DNA from 4 places in the Streptomyces sp. NPDC058653 genome. Region 2 is predicted to be linked to each of the others. Evidence: riboswitches for the same ligand, from Rfam matches in the RefSeq annotation. Region 2 holds a riboswitch; each other region holds the start of a gene.
The links. A riboswitch is a leader RNA that binds a small molecule or an ion and turns the genes downstream of it on or off. The one in region 2 is predicted to bind cobalamin.
Positions count from the first base shown of each region.

Region 1: another riboswitch for cobalamin. It lies ahead of ACFWU9_RS08685 (ABC transporter substrate-binding protein); the one in region 2 lies ahead of ACFWU9_RS24540 (prenyltransferase/squalene oxidase repeat-containing protein).
Region 3: another riboswitch for cobalamin. It lies ahead of metE (5-methyltetrahydropteroyltriglutamate--homocysteine S-methyltransferase); the one in region 2 lies ahead of ACFWU9_RS24540 (prenyltransferase/squalene oxidase repeat-containing protein).
Region 4: another riboswitch for cobalamin. It lies ahead of ACFWU9_RS28225 (ribonucleoside-diphosphate reductase subunit alpha); the one in region 2 lies ahead of ACFWU9_RS24540 (prenyltransferase/squalene oxidase repeat-containing protein).

Region 1 is NZ_JBHXRM010000007.1:91,032-96,531, forward strand. It holds gene ACFWU9_RS08660 (nicotinate phosphoribosyltransferase) at 1-211, opposite strand, end outside; gene clpS (ATP-dependent Clp protease adapter ClpS) at 379-684, shown strand; gene ACFWU9_RS08670 (DUF2017 domain-containing protein) at 684-1,271, shown strand; gene ACFWU9_RS08675 (amino acid permease) at 1,586-3,055, shown strand; gene ACFWU9_RS08680 (Mov34/MPN/PAD-1 family protein) at 3,192-3,605, shown strand; cobalamin riboswitch at 3,594-3,740, shown strand; gene ACFWU9_RS08685 (ABC transporter substrate-binding protein) at 3,781-4,770, shown strand; gene ACFWU9_RS08690 (FecCD family ABC transporter permease) at 4,781-5,500, shown strand, end outside.
Region 2 is NZ_JBHXRM010000031.1:21,937-27,436, forward strand. It holds gene ACFWU9_RS24535 (hypothetical protein) at 1-726, opposite strand, end outside; gene ACFWU9_RS24540 (prenyltransferase/squalene oxidase repeat-containing protein) at 723-3,416, opposite strand; cobalamin riboswitch at 3,615-3,755, opposite strand; cobalamin riboswitch at 3,796-3,934, shown strand; gene ACFWU9_RS24545 (prenyltransferase/squalene oxidase repeat-containing protein) at 4,059-5,500, shown strand, end outside.
Region 3 is NZ_JBHXRM010000015.1:56,842-62,341, reverse strand. It holds gene ACFWU9_RS15415 (glycoside hydrolase family 3 protein) at 170-1,732, opposite strand; cobalamin riboswitch at 1,936-2,167, shown strand; gene metE (5-methyltetrahydropteroyltriglutamate--homocysteine S-methyltransferase) at 2,453-4,774, shown strand; gene ACFWU9_RS15405 (GNAT family N-acetyltransferase) at 4,985-5,500, opposite strand, start outside.
Region 4 is NZ_JBHXRM010000040.1:72,193-77,692, forward strand. It holds gene ACFWU9_RS28225 (ribonucleoside-diphosphate reductase subunit alpha) at 1-1,442, opposite strand, end outside; cobalamin riboswitch at 1,588-1,756, opposite strand; gene ACFWU9_RS28230 (GNAT family N-acetyltransferase) at 1,772-2,293, opposite strand; gene ACFWU9_RS28235 (Uma2 family endonuclease) at 2,372-2,956, shown strand; gene ACFWU9_RS28240 (YbdD/YjiX family protein) at 3,017-3,229, opposite strand; gene ACFWU9_RS28245 (carbon starvation CstA family protein) at 3,226-5,439, opposite strand.

The DNA.
Region 1 (5,500 bases), on a different contig from region 2:
CGGTGCCGGCCACGACTCCGTAGCGCCGCCCCTCCGGCAGCCGCCGGGTGAAGACCTCGAAGACGGAGCGGCGCTCGGCCGTCCCCGCCCGCAGCGCGGCCCGGAGCATCGTCAACTCGTACTGGTCGGTGAAGAGCGCCGTCGACGGAACACCGACCCGCCGGCCGCCCTCGTCCTTCGCCAGGCCCTTCTCAAGGTCCGCAGAGTTCATGCCGACAATTCTACCGCGCATCTCGTCAGAGTGACGATTTCTCACGGGCGTTCGGACCGCCGTTTGTGCGACACACCCCCACGGGTGGCAGCATGGGGGGCAGTGAGGCTGTGCATCCCGGGGCGCACCCCTGGGACCCCCGGCGGAGAAGAAGGTCGTCCCGAACCGTGAGTGTTGCCCCGACAGAGATCGAACTTCCCGAGTCGGCCGAGGAGACGTTCACCGTCCCGGAACCTGACGTGCCGTGGATGACCATCGTCCACAACGACCCTGTCAACCTCATGAGTTATGTGACGTACGTCTTCCAGACGTACTTCGGCTACTCCAAGGACAAGGCGCACAAGCTGATGCTCGACGTCCACCACAAGGGCCGTGCCATCGTCTCCAGCGGCAGCCGCGAGGAGATGGAGCGCGATGTGCAGGCGATGCACGGATACGGCCTGTGGGCCACGCTCTCCCAGGACCACGCCTGATGGCCGGGCAGTTCGAGGCGATCCCCGGCGGTGGCGCCGCCGTCGCGCTCGACGAGGTCGAGATCTCCATCCTGCGCTCCCTCGCCGTCCAGCTCCTGGAGCTGATCGGCCCCGGTGAGGAACCGGCCAAGGGGGAGGACCCCCTGGCCGCGCTCTTCGCCGAGGGGCCCAGCAAGCCGCCGTCCGACCCCGCGCTCGCCCGGCTCTTCCCCGACGCGTACGGCTTCGGCGACGACACCGACGACGAACTGCGGGAGTACGCCGCCGAGTTCCGGCGCTTCACCGAGAACGACCTGCGGACGCGCAAGCGCGAGGACGGCCTCGCCGTCGTACGGACCCTGGACGCGCTCTCCGCCACGGGCGAGGGCGGCGCCGTACTGAAACTCGCGCCCGAGGACTGCCGGCACTGGCTCGGCGCGCTCAACGATCTGCGCCTGACCATCGGCAACCGCCTGGAGATCTCCGACGAGGACGAGGGCGAGAGCCTGTACCGGCTCTCCGACGACGACCCGCGCAAGCCGATGGTGATGGCGTACCTGTGGCTGGGCGCGCTCCAGGAGACGCTGGTCGAGACGATGATGCCCTGACGGGACGGGACGGGACGGCGGGCGCGGGATCTCCCGGACGGCCCGCCACGGCGTCTTCGCCGGCCCCTCACACCGTCCGACTCCCGCCCCCACGCGCCCTCACACCGTCTTCGGACGGACACCTTCCGTTTGCTCAACGGACGCTCAACTCCTCATAACGATCCCGTCTCCGCGCCCGCATGCTTTGCGATTCGGCGTGTGATTCGTCCGCTTCTTCCTGTGTGCCGCGCCACAGCGACCTCCGCGGATCGCCGCCGGAGCCGTGGTAAATCTTCACGACCACCGGCACAGGCAGGGAGAAAGGGCGCATCACCATGACCTCCCCACAGGTCGACAACACCTCGGAAGGCCCCTCCGGCAAGACCTCGGAGGAGGGCTACGAACGCGGACTCGGCAGCCGCCAGGTCCAGATGATCGCGATCGGCGGCGCCATCGGCGTCGGGCTGTTCATGGGCGCCGGCGCGAACATCGCCAAGGCGGGGCCGAGCATCATCCTGATGTACGCCCTCGCCGGCGTGGTGATCTTCTTCATCATGCGGGCGCTCGGCGAACTGCTCCTCTACCGGCCCGTCTCCGGCTCGTTCGCGGAGTACGCCCGGGAGTTCCTCGGCCCGTTCTTCGGATACGTGACCGGCTGGACGTACTGGCTCATGTGGATCGTCACCGGCATGGCCGAACTCACGGCCGCCGCGATCTACATCCACTTCTGGTTCCCCGCGATCCCGCAGTGGGTCAGCGCCCTGGTCTTCCTCGTGGTGCTCTTCGGCGTCAACCTGATCTCCGTCAAGATCTTCGGCGAGGTCGAGTTCTGGTTCTCGATGGTCAAGGTCACCGCGATCATCGGCATGATCGTCATCGGACTCGGCGTACTGACCCTCGGCTTCTCGGACGCGGGCGAGACCGCCGCCACCGGCAATCTCTGGCAGCACGGCGGCATCTTCCCCAACGGCATCGGCTCCAGCCTGATGACCCTCCAGGGCGTGATGTTCGCCTACCTCGCCGTCGAACTCGTCGGCGTCACGGCGGGCGAGTCCGAGAACCCCGAGAAGACGCTCCCCAAGGCGATCAACACGCTGCCCTGGCGCATCATCGTCTTCTACGTCGGAGCGCTCACCGTCATCCTCGCCGTCGTGCGGTGGACCGAGTTCAGCGAGGGCGAGAGCCCGTTCGTCCACGCCTTCGCCAAGATCGGCATCCCGCTCGGCGCCGGCATCGTCAACTTCGTGGTGCTGACGGCGGCACTCTCGTCCTGCAACTCCGGCATGTACTCCACCGGCCGGATGCTGCGCGACCTCGCCGCCAACAAGGAGGCCCCCCAGGCCCTCGGCAGGCTCAACACCCGCCGGACACCGGCGGCCGGCATCGCCGCGTCCGTCGCCCTGATGGGCATCGGCGTCGTCCTCAACTACGTCGTCCCGGAGAAGGCGTTCCTCTACGTCACCTCGGTCGCCACCGCGGCCGGGATCTGGACCTGGATGATGATCCTCATCAGCCACATCAAGTACCGCTCCGCCGTGGTCGCCGGTCGGCTGCCGGCGTCCTCGTTCCCCGCCCCGGGCGGCTCGGCGCTGAGCTGGGTGGCGCTGGTCTTCCTGGCCTTCGTGACCTGTCTGATCGCCTACGACTCCGACGCGCGCATCTCGCTCTACGTCGGCGCCGTCTGGGCGGTCTTCCTCGTCGGCGGCTGGGCGCTGCTCAAGCGCGGCGACAGGGACCTCGCGGGCCCGGGCCGGGACGAGCCGGAGGGCCCGTACGAGCCGGAGTACGCGAAGATCTCCGACTGACCCGGCCGCACGCGGCGGCCCCGGTCCCGCTCCGCGGCCCCGGCCCCGCCGGCGCCCCACGCGCCGTCCCACCGGCCGTCTCACCAGGTGGCCTCCGTATCTCAGCCGCGGAGGCCACCCGTTTATCCTTCCACTCATGCTCACCATCACCCAGGCGCTGTACGACCAGATCGTCGCCCACGCACGGGCCGACCACCCCGACGAGGCCTGCGGCCTGATCGCGGGCCCCGAGGACAGCGACCGGCCCGAGCGCTTCATCCCGATGCGCAACGCGGCCCGCTCACCCACGTACTACGAGTGGGACGGCGACGAGCACAACCAGGTCGACAAGGAGATGCGGCGGCGCGAGGAGGACGTGATCGTCGTCTACCACTCGCACACCGCGACCGAGGCGTACCCCTCCCGCACCGACATCGACCGGGCCGTGGAGCCGTTCGCCCACTACGTGCTGGTCTCCACCGCCGACACCGACGACATGGGCCCGTTCCAGTTCCGCTCGTTCCGCATCGTCGACGGCACGGTCACAGAAGAGGAAGTCACGGTCGTCTGACACACTGACGCCGAACCAGGGCGGCAGGACCCAGGAAGCCGGTGCGAATCCGGCACGGTCCCGCCACTGTGACCAGGCCCCCCTTGCACCCGGGGGCCCGGAAGCCAGGAACTGACCTGTCGCCCTTCTCCCACCATGCCAGGGGACGCGGAAATCCCCCGGAGGAGGCCCAGTCATGTCCTTGCGGCGCCACGCCCTCATACCGGCGGCCCTGCTTCCGCTGCTGCTCCCGCTCGCCGCCTGCGGCTCCGGCCCGGAACCGGCCGAGCACGCCGGAGCGCCGGCCGCCGGATTCCCGTACACCGTCGCCAACTGCGGTGTGCGGACCACCTTCGAGGCACCCCCGAAGCGTGTGGTCACGATGAACCAGCACGTCACCGAGATCATGATCGAACTCGGTCTCACCAACTCCCTCGTCGGCACCGCCTGGCTCGACGACGCCGTCCTGCCCGCCTACGAGAAGGCGTACGAGAGCGTCCCGGTCGTCGCCAAGGAGTACCCCTCCAAGGAGAAACTCCTCTCCGTCAATCCCGACCTCGTCTACGGCGGTTACACCAGCGCCTTCGCCGCCAAGGACGGCCGCACCCGCGACGACCTGGCGGACGCCGGTGTCGACACCCGGCTCAATCTGGAGAACTGCCCCGAGGACGGCGGTACTTCCATGGACGACCTCTTCCGCGAGATCAAGGAGGTCGGACGGACCTTCGGCGTCGCCGGCCGCGCCGGGAGGTGGACAGCCGACGCACGCGCCACGCTCGCCACCACCGCCGCCGGACTCAAGGGCGTCAAGCCGGTCCCGGTCTTCGTCTACGACAGCGGCGACAAGACCGCCTTCACCGCGGGCGGCGCGGGCATCGGCAACGAGCTGATCGAACGGGCCGGCGGCCGCAACGTCTTCGCCGACCTCGACAAGTCCTTCGGCGACGCCACCTGGGAGCAGGTCGTCGCCCGCAGGCCCGAGACGATCGTCATCTACGACTACGGCTCCACCACCGTCGCCCAGAAGAAGAAGCGGCTGCTGGAGGACCCCGTACTGAAGGACGTCCCGGCGATCAGGAACAAGCGTTTCGCCGTGATGCCGCTCTCGGACGCCGTCCTCGGCGTCCGCGCCCCCGCCGCGGTCGGCCGTCTCGCAGACCAACTCCACCCGGAGGCGGGCGAGTAGGGCCCCGGCCGTGAGCTGCAGGACAGCACCCGTCCGGCGCGGGCCGCGCCACGCCCTGGTCCTCACCGGGCTCGCCGCGGCGCTCGCCTGCGCCGTCGTCGCCGGGCTCGCGCTCGGCTCCGTCCGTATCCCGCCCGGCGAGGTCCTCACGATCCTCTCCGGCCGCGCGGACCCGGGCCCCTTCCGCACGATCGTCCTGGACGTACGGCTGCCGCGTGTGCTGCTCGGCGCGGTCGTCGGCGCCGGGCTGGCCGTCGTCGGCACCGTCCTCCAGGCCCTCGTACGCAACCGGCTGGCCGACCCGTTCCTGCTCGGGATCTCCTCCGGGGCGTCCACCGGCGCCGTACTCGTCCTGGTCCTCGGCATCGGAAGCGGTATCGGCGGCGGGATCACCACCACCCTCGCCATGCCCGCCGCCGCCTTCGCGGGCTCGCTCGTCGCGATGACCCTCGTCTACGCCCTCGCCCGGCGCGGCGGCACGATGACCGGCGGGCGGCTCGTCCTGGCCGGGGTCACCGTCTCGTACATCCTCTCCGCCCTCACCACCCTGATCCTGGTCGTCTCCGCCCGGCCCGAACACTTCCAGGAGGCGCTGTTCTGGTCGCTCGGCGGGCTCGGCAGCGCCCGCTGGAGCACACTCGTCGTCCCGGCCCTCGTCCTCGTCGCCGGGACCGCCGCCCTCATGGCGCTCGCCCGACCGCTGGACCTGCTGCTGGTGGGGGAGGAGGGC
Region 2 (5,500 bases):
AGGCGGGGACTTCGACGGTGACGCGGACGGGGAGGCGGACGTGGGGGACGGTGACGGCTTCGGCGCGGGCTTCTCCTGCACCGGGCGCCCGGGCGCGGGTCCGGTGTCGGTGCCGGGCGCCGGCGGCTCGGCGGCATCCGTCTCGAAGCCGTTCTGGGGTGCTCCCCCGCCGGTGGGCCTGGTGTTGCGGGCGCGCAGCTGGTCCGGTGTCACGGTCGGCCGGCCGGTGGTGCCCTCGATGTTCGTCCCGCCGAAGATCCACAGGTCGACGCTGCCCGGCCTCGGCTTGTAGAGCATCGCGCCGAGCTGGCTGTACGTCCAGGTGTTCCGGCCCGGGTCGGCGTGCCAATAGGACCAGTAGGCGGAGGCGGGCGGGGTGAGAACGCAGTCCTCCTGCGAGGGCGGCGGGTACTGCCTGCCGCCCTGGTGCCCGGCGTAACCGATGCGGCAGATGAAGGCCGGACCGTCGTGGCCGGTGCCGGTGGTGCGCCAGCCGCCCTGGTTGAGCAGCTCGTAGCCGGTGGTCGGCGTGGTCCCGCAGGAGCGCAGGATCGGCCCGCCCCAGTCGCCGAAGTCCACGGCGAGTACGGCGCCGGACGAGGTGGTGCACCGCCCCATCGGCTGCGGCTTCGCGGCGGCGGGTCCGGCCGTGGTGGCGAGCGCGCCCGCGGTGAGGGCGAGCGCCGTCAGCAGGCGGACGATCGTACGGGCCACCCGGGCGCTCATCGCTCCCTCCCGGTGGCGGTCGTCCGGCGGCGGGTGACGAGGATGGACCAGCCCGCCACGGTCAACGCCCCGGCCACGGCGGCCAGTGTCCCCACCCGCGTACCGGTGGAGGCCAGCGCGCCGGCCCCTGAACCCGAGCCCGCCTCCTCGCCGCCGGTGGTCACGATCTCCGGCACCGTGGGGGTGTCCGAGGGGCCGGGGGCCGGCTCGCCCGGGGGCCGCGGAGCGGTACCCGTCAAGTCCCGCTCCAGCGTGCCGAACGAGGTGCCCACCGCACCGCCGAGCGCCTGTGTGGAGGCGCGTACGTCGGAGCCGGGCTGACCGTCGGCGGCCACGTCGAAGCCGCCGTCCTTGTTCTGCTGCTTCGCCAGGAACTTCCGCGCCTTCTTGATCTCGGTCGCGTACTTCCCGGCGTCCAGGGAGAGTCCCTGGATCGCGAGGCCCGCGGAGTTGACGGAGTTGCCGGCGGCGCCGGGGAAACCGCCGTCGGGGAGCTGCTTGGCGGCGATCCAGGCGAGGGCCTTGTCTACGGCCTGCGCGGACGTCGTGTCCTCGGCCAGGTCGAGGGCCATCGCGGCGATCGCCGTCGAGTCCACCTCGGAGTCGCCGGTCGACGGAATCAGACTCGGCCATGCGCCCGACGGGTGCTGGAGACTCTTCAGATACGCGACCGGCCCGGCGGCCGACCCGGCCTCTCCGGCGCGCAGTTGGGCGATCACCGCGAGAGACTGCGAGAAAACGGAGGGGCCGTACCGGTAGGCGCCCCTGGCCGGGCAGCTGCGGTCCGGGGCCCCTGACGGGGCCTCGCACACCGCCTCGTCCAGTGCCGCGATCAGGTCGGCGCCCGCGAAGTCGCGCGGGTCACGGCCGGTGGCCTGGGCGAGCACCGCCAGCTTGCCGATCGAGCCGCCCCCCGCGTGCGACGTACCGACACCGGTCCAGTCGCCCACGGTCCGGCCGGGCTCGGAGCCGTCCTCGCCCTCGGTGTCGAGGAAGTCGACGATGCCGCGCAGCGCGTCGTTGTCGTTGCCTGTCGCGGCCAGGGCGTAGGCGGCGTCGATGGTGAGACCGAAGTCGGCGAAACCGGTGCCGGCGACGTTCTCGTAGTAGTGACCCTGCTTCAGACGGGCGCCGTCCGTGAGGTACGCGGCGCCCTTGTCCAGATCCGGGCCCTCGCCCGGGGCCCACGGCGGCTTCGGGCCGTCCGTCGGCGGCGGGGGCTCGCCCGTCGGAGGGTCGCCCGGGCCGGGATCCGGCAGCTCCACGCCGAGCGTGGCGAGGCTGGTGCGCGCGGCGGAGAAGGCGGCGGCCCAGGTGGGGAAGATCTCCGGCTCCGTGGCGCCCTCGTCGAAGCCGAAGCCGCCCGACCCGGTCTGCTGGCGTGACAGCCAGGAGACGGCGGCGTCGGCGCGCCCGGTGTCGCCGAGCAGTCGCAGCGCCTGCTCGGACTTGGCCGTCGCGTTGACATCGCCGGTGGTCACGCCCGGGTAGGCGGCGAAGGCGCCGGTGGGCAGCTGGGCCCGGCGCAGGGTCCGGTGCGCCTCGGCGACCGCGTCGTCATGTCCGCCCGCCTGCCGCAGTGCGATCGTCGCGTACGGAGTGGTGGCGGGGTCACTGCCCGCGCACACGGTGCCTTCGCCCACCAGCGTCGGGGAGAACCCGCCGTCCTTGCACTGGTGGGCGGCGAGCCGGCCGACAGCCGCCGTGGGCACGGTGACACCCGCCCGGTCCAGCGCCAGCAGGGCGATCGCCTGCGTCTCGACATCGCCGACGTCGTGGAAGTCGCCCTTGCCCTTGCAGCCCGGTGTGCCACCCCTCTCGCACACCGCCTTGGCCAGGTCCCCGGCCACGTCGTGCCCGCCCACGCCGCGCGGGTCGCCGCCGGTGCCCGACGCGAGCAGGGAGAGAAGTGCCGCTCCGGTGGCGGACACCGGCCGGTCGGCGCCGTTCGGGTACGCGAACTCCTCGGTGTGGCCGGCCAGTTTGGCGCGCATTCTGTCGACCGTCGCGTTCTCCTCGCCGATGGCGGCGAGGGAGAGCGCGGTCTGCGCGGACTGGTAGAGGTTCGGGGTCTGAGCACCCTCGTCGCGTACGTGGTCGCCGTCGGTGAGCCTGCTCTTCAGATAGCCGTCCAGCCTGCGGAGATCGACCTCACCGGGCTCGACGTCCGGCGGGTCCTCTCCGGGTTCGCCCTGGCCCCCGGCTCGCACCTGCGCGGGTGTGAACGTGGGGCCCCCGCCGGTTCCGCCCACATCGGTGGGGCCGAAGACCCATGCCTCCACGGATCCGTCCTTCGGCCTGTTGCTCATCGCGCCGAGCGGGCTGTACGTCCAGAAGTCCTGGCCCGCCGGGGCGAGCCAGTAGGACCAGTACGCGGTGGCGGGCGGGGTGAGCTCGCACGCCTCCTCCGCCGGAGTCGGGTACCCGGCGCCGGAGTCGAACTCGGCGTGGCCCAGGCGACAGATGAACGCGGGGCCGTCGTGCTCGGTGCCCTCGGTGCTGAACCCGGCCTCGTGCAGGAGGTCGTATCCCGTGGTCGGACTCGCGTCGCAGCCCCGGACGATCCCACCGCCCCAGTCGCCGAAGTCCACCGCGACGACCGCGCCCTTGGTGGGGGTGCACGTCTCGATGGGGTCGGCCGCGGCCGGGGACGCGGGGCCGAGCAGGAAGACCCCGCCGGCGACAGCCATGAGGACGGAGCACAGCAGCGCGCCCGCTCGCGGGCGCACACCGCGCGCTCTTCGTCCGGATACGTCTCCGTGCTCCACGGCGGCCCCCTGGCGTCGGCCGTTACGGGGGTCCACGTGACGCGACCGGCGGCCCGGTGGAGTCGTCGAGCGACGTCCCCGGCGGTGCCGGCCGTACCACGCCGTAGTCCGCGACGGCGTCGTTCACTTGAGCTCAGAACCAGGTAATCCGGCTTGCCCACCGGGCACATGAGTGCCTGACGGGCCTACGGTTGCGGGTCAGCGCCGGACTTAGACCGGCTTCCCCTGGGAACTGAGCAGAGATGCGGACGAATTAGAGCACAGATGCGAATCCGGCGACAAGGGAGTGCGCGGCGCGCGGTTTTCGACTAGCGTCCCGTGCTGCCGAGTTGGGGGAATCCGGTGGGAGTCCGGAGCTGACGCGCAGCGGTGTGGACCCGGGGGCTCGGAGCCCCGGAGAGGTCCGAGCCCGAATGCCCGACCGGCCTGTTCCACAGGACGTCGACCCACGCGCTCGGGCGACGGCCGCGTGTCGTCGGGCGGGCTCTCGTACACGGATTCTCGCGTACGGGTACGGCCGGAGGGGCGTGAGGCCGCCGCCCCTCTCTCCCCGGGAGTACCGACATGACCTCACCCCGCGCCTCGCGACCCCGCGCCTCGCGCGTCAGCTCGTCCCGCCGGGGCGTCACCCGGCGCACCGTCGCCCGGCCCGCCCTGATCGCCGTACCCGCCGCGTTCACCGCACTCGCCCTGACCGCGCTGCCCGCACTCGCCACGTCGACCCCCGCGCAGATAGCCACGTCCAAGACGAACGGTGTGGGCTATCTGCGCTCACTGCAAGGCGCCGACGGTTCGTACGCGGGCGCCGGACTCTCCAACGAATGGGCTTTCTCCGCGTTCGCCGCCGCCGGGACGGCGGCCGTCGACGTCGCACCGGGCGGCGACACGAGCAGGAACGCCCGTACCGTCTACCGTGCCCACCTCGCCAACGCCTCCTGGCCCGGCACCTCCCCGGTCGTCACCGACTACGAGCGCGGCATCATCAACGCCTACTCCGCCGGTGTCGACCCCGCCCGGGTCTCCGCGAGCCGCAATCTGATCGCCGACACCTACGCGTACTGGCAGAACTCCGAGCCGGGCTACTGGGGGGCGTCCGCCAACTTCAACGGCACCGTCTTCGCACTCATCGCCCTCGCCGGCGCCAAGACGCAGACCGGTGTCCAGCGCGTACCGCAGGCGCTCCTGAACAGGTCCGTCACCACGGTCCGCGCCAATCAGCACGACGACGGCGGCTGGACCTTCGCCAAGGCCGAGGGCGACCCGGCCAAGCTCGCCGCCGACGGCGACATCGACATGACCGGCGCCGCCATGGCCGCACTCTGCATGTCCGGCGTCCCGGCCACCGACCCCGCCATCACCGAGGCGAAGGCCTTCCTCAAGTCGAAACTCATCAGAACCACCGGCGCCTTCGACGCCATGTTCGGCGCCAACACCAACTCCAACGGCTGGGCCGTCTCCGGCCTCAACGCCTGCGGCATCAACCCGCAGACCGGTGACTTCCTCACCACGGCCGGCAAGACGCCCGTGGACTTCCTGATCGCCCAGCAGTTCAACCCGGCCGGCGGCTTCAGATACCTCCCCGGCGACACCGGCCCCTCCGCGTACGCCTCGGTCGACGCCCTGCGCGCCGTGGCCGGCGGCGGCTTCGTCGCGGCCCCGCCCGCCCCGACCACGGCGGGTGCCCCGCGCTGGGTGGCGGCCTCCGGATTCACCCCGGGCACGGCGACCGAGCTCGCCCTGACCGTGGACGACGGGACGTCGCTGAAGGTCTGTTCGGTGGCGTTCACCCCGACCGCGTCCACCACCACCCTCGGGGCGGTCCTGGACGCGGCGACCACCGCGGCCACCCCGTCCGGCTGCGTCACCTCCGTCACTCCCGGGAGTGGTACCGGCGTGATCACCGGCGTCAACGGCAGGACCAACACGGGCGGTGCGACCTGGAGGGCGAGTGTCGACGGCGCGGCGGCCGCGGCGGCGAGCCGCGGGACGGTGATCAACCTGGGCGA
Region 3 (5,500 bases), on a different contig from region 2:
ACCACCGGTCCAATCAGCCGGTCAGGTCAAACAGTCCGGTCAACCAGTCCGGTCAGCCGGTCGGATCGACCGGTCCGGTCAGCGGCTCGGCGTCACATAGCCGCGTGAGGTAGCGACCTGAGCAAGGGTGTCGGGGACCGCGCGTCCCCGGCACCCCACTCCGTCCGTATCAGCGGCGTCCCGCCAGGTACTCCGCCGCCGCCAGCCCCGAGACCCGCGTCGCGCCATGGGTGACCAGGTGCACGGCGCCGGGCGACGCGCCGTTCGGTACGCCCATCTCCACGACCACCGCGTCCGGCCGGCTCCCCAGGAGCCGCGCCATCGCCGCCGACATCCAGCCGTGCCGCGCCGCGTCGCGCACCACGACGACCAGCGAACGCTCGGCCGCCGGGTCCAGCACCTTGCGGTCCAGCAGGTCACCGGCGTCCGCCGGATCGCCCGGCTCCCCCAGGGCGCCGCCCGTCAGGTCGGCCTCCGTGAGCCGTACGGACGTGGTGCCGGGCAGCAGCTCGCTCAGCGGGGCCGCCACGCCCCAGGGGGTCTGCCCGTCGACGGCGAGGTTCATCGTCGGCGACAGCTCCACCACGTGCGGCGCCCCGACGAGCGGCAGCACCGAGTCGCGGCCCCGCTCGGTCGAGACCCGCAGCGCGCGCCGGGCGGCGACGAGGCCGATGTCGGACGCGGCGTCGTCGGTGGCCACGGCCCGCATCCGGCTGCCGGACCAGGCGGCGAACTCGGCGACCCGCGCCGCCGCCTCGTTGATCCGCGCCTCCGGCAGAGTGCCGTCGAGCACGGCCTGGACAAGGGCGTCCGTGAGCTCGTCGAAGGTGGACTCACCCGCGTGCTCGCCGCCCACACAGATCGCGTCCGCCCCGCCCGTGACCGCCCGTACGGTGGCCCCGTCGATGCCGTAGCGGGCGGTGACCGCGCTCATCTCGATGCCGTCCGTCACCACCAGCCCGTCGAATCCCAGCTCGCCCCTGAGCAGGTCGACCAGGATGCGGGGGCTGAGGGTGGCCGGGAGCTCGGCGTCGTACGCGGGCGCGAGAAGGTGCGCGGTCATCACCACCCGTACGCCCGCCTTCATCGCGGCGACGAACGGCGGCAGCGCGGTGGCGGCGATCTCCTCGGCGCTCCCCGAGACCCGCGGCAGCCCGTGGTGGGAGTCGACGGAGGTGTCGCCGTGGCCGGGGAAGTGCTTGGCGCAGGCGGCCACGCCGGCCGACTGGAGTCCCCGGACCCAGGCTGCGGTGTGCCGGGAGACGACATCCGTACGGGCGCCGAAGGAACGGGCGCCGATGACCGGGTTGAGGGGGTTGGAGTTGACGTCGGCGCTGGGCGCGTAGTTGAGGGAGATGCCCGCGGCATGGAGTTCGCGCCCGATGTCGCGGGCGACGGACTCGGTCAGATCCACGTCGTCCACGGCGCCGAGGGCGAGATTTCCCGGCCGGGAGGCGCCGGTCCAGGCTTCGAGCCGGGTGACGTCACCGGCCTCCTCGTCGATGGCGATGATCAGGTCGCGGTTCTCCGCGCGTAGCTCGGCGGTGAGGCGCGCGACCTGCTCGGGGTCGACGATGTTCCGGCCGAACAGGACCACGGAGGTGAGTCCGCCCGCGATTCCGCGGCGGACCCAGTCGGGCACGGTCGTGCCCACGAATCCGGGCTGGAGCACGGTTTGCGCGAGCCGCGTCAGTTGCTGGTGACGGCTGCTGGGCCGGCTGCTCGACTCCATGCGGTCCTCCGAAGGCGCATCGCTCGGCCGGCTCAGCGAACCGCCCTTGAACTTGGTACAGGCCAATCGGATGTTGGCTTAGACCAATAAGCGTGTCAAGAAGGTATCTGCCTGCCCCGTTGTACGAACTCGACCCGGAAGCAGGCGGATTAGCCGGTTCATGAATATTTGGTGAGGCTTCGAGGGAGCGGATGACAGCGGTTAGGCTTGGCCGTGCAGCTGGTTCGCTTCCGTCCCCAGGACGGGAGCGTCGTAAGAGGGAACCTGGTGAGAATCCGGGACTGCCCCGCAGCGGTGAGTGGGAACGACCGCCGTCATCAGCACTGGGCCCGTGCCGGGCCTGGGAAGCGACGGTCAGTAGGTGTCCACCCGGGTGTCCGCGCCCGGCGGATGTGCCCATGAGTCCGAAGACCTGCCCGCTGCCCGTACGCGACCGATCGCGTACGGACATCCCGGTGACCTCGTGGGCGGGTCGGCGTACATATCGGTCGGGCAGTCGTGGTGAAGCCTGCACGCATGTTCACAGACGTGACACACGTATACACGTGGACACGTACACACGTGGACGTGCGTGGACACGTGAAGGCGTGAGCGCGTGAACGCGTACAGGCAGAACGTGACTCGCGTGCACAGGCGCGCGGAGGAGCCCGTCCGATTCCGTACCCCTTCGTGTCCTCGATCCGTCCCGGGATCGCAGGACGACTCGCGAAGGAGAGTTCCGTGACAGACAAGTCCGCAGCCGCGGCAGCACGCGCCACCGTGTACGGCTACCCGCGCCAGGGCGCGCACCGCGAACTGAAGAAGGCCGTCGAGGGCTACTGGAAGGGCGCCGTCGACGCCCGCGCCCTGCGCGAGACGGCCGCCGGGCTGCGCCGCGCCAACTGGGAGCAGCTCACGGCAGACGGTGTCCACGAGGTCCCGACCGGCGACTTCTCGTACTACGACCATGTCCTGGACACCAGCGTGATGGTCGGCGCGATCCCCGGGCGGCACCGCGCCGCGGTGGAGGCCGACGCGCTGGACGGCTACTTCGCCATGGCGCGCGGCACACAGGACGTGGCGCCGCTGGAGATGACCAAGTGGTTCGACACCAACTACCACTATCTGGTGCCCGAGTTGGGCCCCGACACCGTGTTCTCCGCCGACTCCACCAAGCAGGTCGCGGAGCTGGGCGAAGCCCTCGCGCTGGGACTGACCCCCCGGCCCGTGCTCGTCGGCCCCGTCACCTACCTCCTGCTGGCCAAGCCCGCCCCCGGCGTCGCCGACGGCTTCGAGCCGCTGACGCTGCTCGACCGGCTCCTTCCCGTGTACGCGGAGGTCCTGGCCGACCTGCGCGCGGCCGGCGCCGACTGGGTGCAGCTGGACGAGCCCGCGCTCGTGGGGGACCGCACCCCGGCCGAGCTGGCGGCGGTCGCCCGCGCCCACCACGACCTGGGCGCGCTGACCGACCGGCCCAGACTGCTCGTCGCCTCCTACTTCGACCGGCTCGGCGACGCCCTGCCGGTGCTCGCCAAGTCACCCGTCGAAGGGCTCGCGCTGGACTTCACCGGTCCGGCCGCCGCCAACCTGGAGGGTCTCGCGGCGGTCGGCGGGCTGCCGGGCAAGCGGCTGGTCGCGGGCGTGGTCGACGGACGCAACGTCTGGATCAACGACTTCGAGAAGTCCCTCGGCACACTGGGCACACTCCTCGGGCTCGCCGACCGCGTCGACGTCGCGCCGTCCTGCTCCCTGCTGCACGTCCCGCTCGACGCGACCGCCGAGCGGGACATCGATCCGGAGATCGCCCGCTGGCTGGCGTTCGCCCGCCAGAAGAGCACCGAGGTCGCGACCCTGGCCCGTGCCCTGACCGAGGGCACCGGCGCGATCGCGGCCGAACTCGCCGCCAACCGCGCCGCCCTCGCCTCCCGCGCGGAGTCGGCGCTCACCCGCGACCCGGCCGTGCGCGCCCGCGCGGCGGCCGTCACGGACGCGGACGCGCGCCGTTCGCAGCCGTACGAGGTGCGGACCGTCGCCCAGCGGGCGCACCTGGGTCTGCCGCCGCTGCCGACGACCACCATCGGCTCCTTCCCGCAGACCGGCGAGCTGCGCACCGCACGGGCCGATCTGCGCGCCGGGCGGATCGGCACGGCCGCGTACGAGGAACGGATCAGGGAGGAGATCCGCGACGTCCTCGCCTTCCAGGAGAAGGCGGGGCTCGACGTCCTGGTGCACGGCGAGCCCGAACGCAACGACATGGTGCAGTACTTCGCCGAGCAGCTGACCGGTTACGTCGCCACGCGGCAGGGGTGGGTGCAGTCGTACGGCACCCGTTACGTACGCCCGCCGGTTCTCGCGGGCGACATCTCGCGGCCGGAGCCGATGACGGTGCGCTGGACGTCGTACGCGCAGTCGCTCACCGCCCACCCGGTCAAGGGGATGCTCACCGGGCCCGTCACGATGCTCGCCTGGTCCTTCGTCCGGGACGACCAGCCGCTCGGCGACACCGCGCGGCAGGTCGCGCTCGCGCTGCGCGACGAGGTGAACGACCTGGAGGCGGCGGGCACTTCGGTGATCCAGGTCGACGAGCCCGCGCTGCGCGAGATGCTTCCGCTGCGTGCGGAGGGACGGGCCGCGTATCTGGCGTGGGCGACCGAGTCGTTCCGCCTCGCCACCGGCGGGGTGCGGCCGGACACCCAGATCCATACGCACATGTGCTACGCGGAGTTCGGCGACATCGTCCAGGCCATCGACGACCTCGACGCGGACGTCATCAGCCTGGAGGCGGCCCGCTCCCACATGCAGGTCGCCGGCGAACTCGCCGCGCACGGCTATCCGCGCGAGGCGGGGCCCGGTGTGTACGACATCCACTCGCCGCGCGTCCCGAGCACGGCCGAGGCAACGGCCCTGCTGCGCAAGGGACTTGAGGCGATCCCGGCCGAACGGCTCTGGGTGAACCCGGACTGCGGTCTCAAGACGCGCGGCTGGCCGGAGGTGCGTACGTCGCTGGGGAACCTGGTCGCGGCGGCACGCGAGATCCGGGCGGGCCTGCCGACGGCCGGCTGAGCGGGGACCGGTGCGGGTGTGGCCGGGGGACCGTACGCCCCCGGCCACACCCACCGGCCGGACCCACCGCTCGGACCGCCCAACCACGCCGAGCGGCCGGACCACCGGACCCACCGGCCGGACCACCGGCCGGATCCATCCGCCCACACCCACCGGCCGGACCGCCCGCCGGACCCATCCGCCCACACCCGCCCGCCCACACCCGCCCGCTCAGACCCCGAAGAAGGCCAACGACGCCTCCACACCGTGCAGTTCGACCGGGACGGTGCGGTGCGCCTCCCACCCCGCGCGGTCCAGGCGCAGCCGGTGCAAGGGCCGCGCCTCGCCCCGTACCGACACCACCGACAGCCCGTCCGGGCGGTAGCCGAGCTTCTCCGAGACACGTAGCGACCTTGGGTTGTCGGTCATCGCCTCCGACGTCACATACCGCGCGCCCAGCCCCTCGAACGCCAGATGCAGCACGGCCGCCCGCATCTCGGTGCCGATCCCTCGCCCCTGGTGCGCCAGGCCCAGCCAGGAGCCGGTGTGCGCCTCGCGGGTCACCGCGAAGTCGTCCGCACCCAGGTCCTGGCGCCCGACCGTCTCGCCCTCGTCGCGGACGGCCAGGCTCAGCGTCCAGGCCCCCGGGGTCCAGCCCGCGACGGTGCCGAGCAGATGCTGGAAGGTGGCCCGGCCCCGTTCCTCGGGGCTCGCGTCGGTCCACGCCACGCTGAACGGCATCCGGTC
Region 4 (5,500 bases), on a different contig from region 2:
CCCGGCTCGCCCGACTCCGTCACGAAGGCGCCGACGTTGACGGAGCCGAGGTTGCAGACCGCCGTCTCGCCGTCGTCCGTGACCTCCAGGATCTCGGTGCAGAGGTTCGAGGAGTGCACGACGGTGCCGGGCTCGGCGGTCTGGTTCGCCGTACGGTTCGAGGCGTCCTTGAAGGTCATCCAGCCGTTGCCGGTCTGCGCGAGGGTGCGCATCATGCGGCCGTACAGCTCGCGCGCCGGGATGGTTCTGCGGGCCTTGCCCGCCGCCTCGGCCGCGCGGTACGCGGCGTCGAAGTCGTCGCCCCACAGGTCGACCAGTTCGGGCACGTCCGACGGGGAGAAGAGCGACCAGACACCGTCCGCGTCGACCCGGCGCATGAACTCGTCGGGGATCCAGTGCGCGAGGTTCAGATTGTGCGTACGGCGGGCGTCCTCGCCGGTGTTGTCGCGCAGCTCCAGGAACTCCTCGATGTCCGCGTGCCACGTCTCCAGATAGACGCAGGCCGCGCCCTTGCGCCGGCCGCCCTGGTTGACGGCGGCGACGGAGGAGTCCAGCGTCCGCAGGAACGGCACGATGCCGTTGGAGTGCCCGTTGGTGCCCCGGATCAGTGAACCGCGCGCGCGGATACGGGAGTACGAGAGGCCGATGCCGCCCGCGTGCTTCGAGAGCCGGGCCACCTGGTGGTAGCGGTCGTAGATCGAGTCGAGCTCGTCCAGCGGGGAGTCCAGCAGATAGCAGGACGACATCTGGGGGTGGCGGGTGCCGGAGTTGAAGAGCGTGGGGGAGGAGGGCAGATAGTCGAGCCGGCTCATCAGACCGTAGAGCGCGGCGACCTCGTCCACGGCGGCCGGGGAGTCGTCCTTGGCCAGCCCGGAGGCGACACGCAGCATGAAGTACTGCGGCGTCTCGATGACATCGCGGGTGATCGGGTGGCGCAGCAGATAGCGGCTGAAGAGCGTGCGCAGGCCGAAGTAGCCGAACCGGTCGTCGGCGGCGGGGTCGATCAGCGCGTCGAGGCGGGCGGCGTGGCGCGTGACGAACGCGGCCGTACGGTCGGCGATCAGGCCCTCCGTGTGGCCCACGGCGACCGAGGAGGAGAACGAGACGGCGCCCTGCCCGGCGGCCTCCTCCGCGATGGTGCGGGTGAGGAGACGGGCGGCGAGGCGGGAGTACGCGGGGTCCTCGGAGATCAGCCCGGCCGCGGCCTCGGTGGCGAGCGCGCGCAACTCGGCGTCGTCGGAGGCGGCGTTACGGCCTCGGAGAGCGGCGGCGGCGACCTTGCCGGGGTCGGTGTCGGCCAGATCCGCGGTGAGGTCGGTGAGGACCCGCAGAAGGGCCGTCCCGGGGGTCCCGGGGTCGTCGGCCGGCCCGGCGGTTTCCCGGTCCCGCGCGGTTTCCCGGTCGGCGATCGCTGAGGCCGGATCGGCTGGCGCGATGGTCACGTGGTGCTCTCCCTCGCTCGGCTCCGGGCCAGGGGGAGGGCATGGCGGCGCACGCCCGCGTACGCCGTCCCGGAACCGGGCGGTGAGCGGTGCGGCGTCCACCGGCCCTGCCTCGGAGCCCGGACGTCTCGGCACCCGGACCGGTCGGTCCGGGCGCGCCGTCGGCAGGTGCTCGGACTCGCGGGCACGACAAAGCGCACCACAGCACACCGTTGCGGGACAGTTCCGGATTCGCACCGGATTCTCCTGCGGCGACAGCAGACTTGAGCATACATCTGGGGTTGGTTGGCAGCACCACCCCCCACATGTTGTGTCGGGGATGGCTCGTCCTAGATCTCCAGGCAGTACGTGAGCAGTACAAGCTCCGTATACGGCGCCCAGTCCCGCTCCGGCGTCCGTACGAAGCCCAGGCGCTCGTAGATCCGGTGGGCGGACAGCATCGCCTTCTGCGTGGAGAGCCGCACCCGTACGCATCCGTCGGCCCGCGCGCGCTCCACGCACGCCCGCACGAGCGCCCCACCGACCCCGCGCCCCCGGCCGCCGGGCGCGACGGCCAGCATGCGGAACTCGGCCTCACCGTCCCCGGCGAGATCGGCCCAGGCCGACCCGGCACCGACGTACGCCACCCCACCGAGCACCGCCCCCGCCCGGTCGACGGCCACGAGCACCTCACTCCCCTCGGCCCGCCCGGCGACGTCGCGCAGGGTCTTCAGATAGGGATCCCCCGCCCCGAAGTCCAACAGCCCGTCGTCCAGATAGGCCCGGGCGGTTATCTCCCCGAGCACCTCGTACTCGGCGGGCTCGGCCGCTCTGATCCTGAAGTCGCTCTCCGACTCTTTCCTCTGCTCCATGACAGCAGTGTGCGACACGGGTACGACAGCGCCTTGTCGGAGGTCGCGGCTATCGTTGAGCAGGAGCGAGGAGGGTTCATGACCGTGACCACTGACCGGAACCATCTGGAGACGAGCGTCTTCGACGAGCTCACTCCGATAGTGGCCCGCACGGACGAGCGCGTGCGCATGGAACTGATCGACGGGAAGCTCAGGAGCAAGGCAGTGCCGGACGGGGACCACGGTCGCATCATTCAATGGCTGCTTCGCATCTGTATGCAGTCCCGGCCGGAACTGTTTCTGCATCCGGACCAAGGACTGAAAGCGCAGGCTTATCGCCAAGGGCGCGCAAGGCCGGACGCCTCGTTGGCACCGGCCGACGCATTCGTCGGCCAGGGCGAGTGGGGGGACCCCCGTCCCGTCCTGATGGCCGTCGAGGTCACCTTCTACGACTCCGACACCGACGCGCGCGACCGTGTCGAGAAGCCCCGCGCCTACGCCGAGACCGGTATTCCCGTCTATCTCCTCATCGACCGCGACTCCTGCGAGGTCACGGTCTACAGCGAGCCGGACGGAGTCCGCTACGAAAGCGCCCGCACCGTGCCGTTCGGGAAGACCGTCGCGCTGCCCGACCCCGTCGGCATCACGCTGGAGACCGAGCGGCTCAAGGACTGGGTGCGCTGACCCCCTCCCAAACGCCGAAGGGCCCGCCCCTCCCCCACGGGAGCGGCGGGCCCCATTCGCTCAGCAGCAGCGGAAGCCCTCCCGTGGGTCCGCCTCCCTCGCGTCCATTCGGGCGCGTTCGAAGGCGCGGCGTGTCATCGGCTCCGTCGTCGGGTCGCAGGCGCGTGTGTGGGTCACGTAGTGGTCGTACGCCGACTCGCCCGTCAACTCCCTGACGTACCAGCGGATCCGGCCCACCGCGTGGCGCACCTTCGACGCCGGCGCCGGCGTCATGACGTACCCGCCCCGCTGGGCGTGGACGTGGGCGCCTCCGTCTTGGCCGCCGCCGCCAGTTCCAGTTCCGCCTTCTCCTCCTTCGTGGGGATCAGTCCCGCCGGTGCGACGATCTCCGACTTCACGTACGGCGTCTCCGACAGCTTCACGCTCTCCGGGTCGCGGATCGCCTTGTAGCAGACCCGTGCCGCGTCGGCGATGACCACGATGATCAGGATCGCGAAGAGCGCCGAGAGGACGCCGTCCACGGTCGAGTTGGTGACGACCGTGTGCATGTCGTCCATCGTCTTCGCCGGCGGGATCACCTCGCCGTTGTCGATGCCCGACTGGTAGACCTCGCGCTGCTTGAAGAAGCCGACCTTCGGGTCCTCGGAGAAGATCTTCTGCCAGCTCGCGGTGAGCGTGACCGCCGCGTCCCAGGCGAGCGGAACCGCCGTCACCCAGGCCCATTTGAGCCGCCCGGACTTCACCAGCAGCGTCGTGCACACCGCGAGCGCCACCGCCGCCAGGAGCTGGTTCGCGATGCCGAACAGCGGGAAGAGCTGGTTGATGCCGCCCAGCGGGTCGTGCACGCCGACCCAGAGGAAGTAGCCCCACGCGCCGACGACCACGGCGCTGGCGAACCAGACACCGGGCTTCCAGCTGACCTGGCGCATCGGCTTGTACACGTTGCCGAGCATGTCCTGGAGCATGAAGCGCCCGACCCGGGTCCCCGCGTCCACCGTCGTCAGGATGAACAGCGCCTCGAACATGATGGCGAAGTGGTACCAGAACGCCTTCAGGCTCGCCCCGCCGACGACCGACGAGAAGATGTCCGACATCCCGAGCGCGAAGGTCGGCGCGCCGCCCGTACGGGAGAGCAGGCTCGACTCCTCGACGTCCTTGGCCGCCTGGGTGAGTTGGTCCGGCGAGATCGTGAAGCCGAGGTTGGCGACGGCCTGCGAGGCGGACTCGACCGTGCCCCCGATGACACCGGCGGGGGAGTTGACCGCGAAGTAGAGCCCCGGGTCGATGATGCACGCGGTGATCATCGCCATGATGGCGACGAACGACTCGGTGAGCATCGCCCCGTAACCGATCATCCGGATCTGGGTCTCCTTCTGCACCATCTTCGGCGTGGTGCCCGAGGAGATCAGTGAGTGGAAACCGGACAGCGCGCCGCACGCGATGGTGATGAAGACGAACGGGAACATCGAACCGGCGAAGACCGGCCCGTCCCCGCGGCTCGCGAACTCGGTGACCGCGTCCATCTTCATCGTCGGCAGCGCGACGACGACCCCGACCGCCAGCAGCGCGATCGTGCCGACCTTCATGAAGGTCGACAGATAGTCGCGCGGCGCCAGCAGCATCCAGACCGGCAGTACGGACGCGAGGAAGCCGTACACGATCATCCAGATGACCAGCGTGCCGGCCTCCAGCGTGAACGTGTCCGCCAGCGAGGACTCGGCCACCCAGCCGCCCGCCACGATCGCGAGCAGCAGCAGCGCCACGCCGATGAGGGAGACCTCGCTGACCTTGCCCGGCCGCAACACCCGTAGATACACGCCCATGAAGAGCGCGATCGGGATGGTCATCGCGATGGAGAAGACACCCCACGGCGAGTCGGCCAGCGCGTTGACGATGACCAGCGCCAGCACCGCCAGCAGGATGATCATGATGAGGAAGACCGCGATCAGCGCGGCGGCACCGCCGAGAGGCCCGATCTCGTCACGGGCGATCTGGCCGAGCGAACGGCCGTCGCGGCGCGTGGAGAAGAACAGCGTGACCATGTCCTGGACCGCGCCCGCGAAGATGACGCCCGCCACGATCCAGATGGTGCCCGGCAGATAGCCCATCTGCGCGGCCAGCACCGGGCCGACGAGCGGTCCCGCGCCCGCGACGGCCGCGAAGTGGTGGCCGAAGAGCACGCGCCGGTCGGTCGGGTGGAAGTCGACACCGTTGTCGAGCCGTTCGGCGGGCGTGGCCCGCGTCTTGTCGACCTTCAGCACCCGCCGCGCGATGAATCTCGAGTAGAACCGGTAGGCGATCGCGTACGAACCGAGCGCCGCCGCCAGCATCCAGGCGGCGGAGATCTCCTCTCCGCGCGACAGCGCGAGGACACCCCAGCCGACCGCGCCCACCAGGGCGACCAGCGCCCATGTCGCGATCGACCTCGGCGTGAGACGCCCGGACGAGTTCTGCGCGGAACTTGCTGGTGCCGGCTCTGGCATGGCGAGTCGTCCCCTCACTGGTCACCTGCTGAAACTCGCAGGAAATCTAAGGGACCGTCTC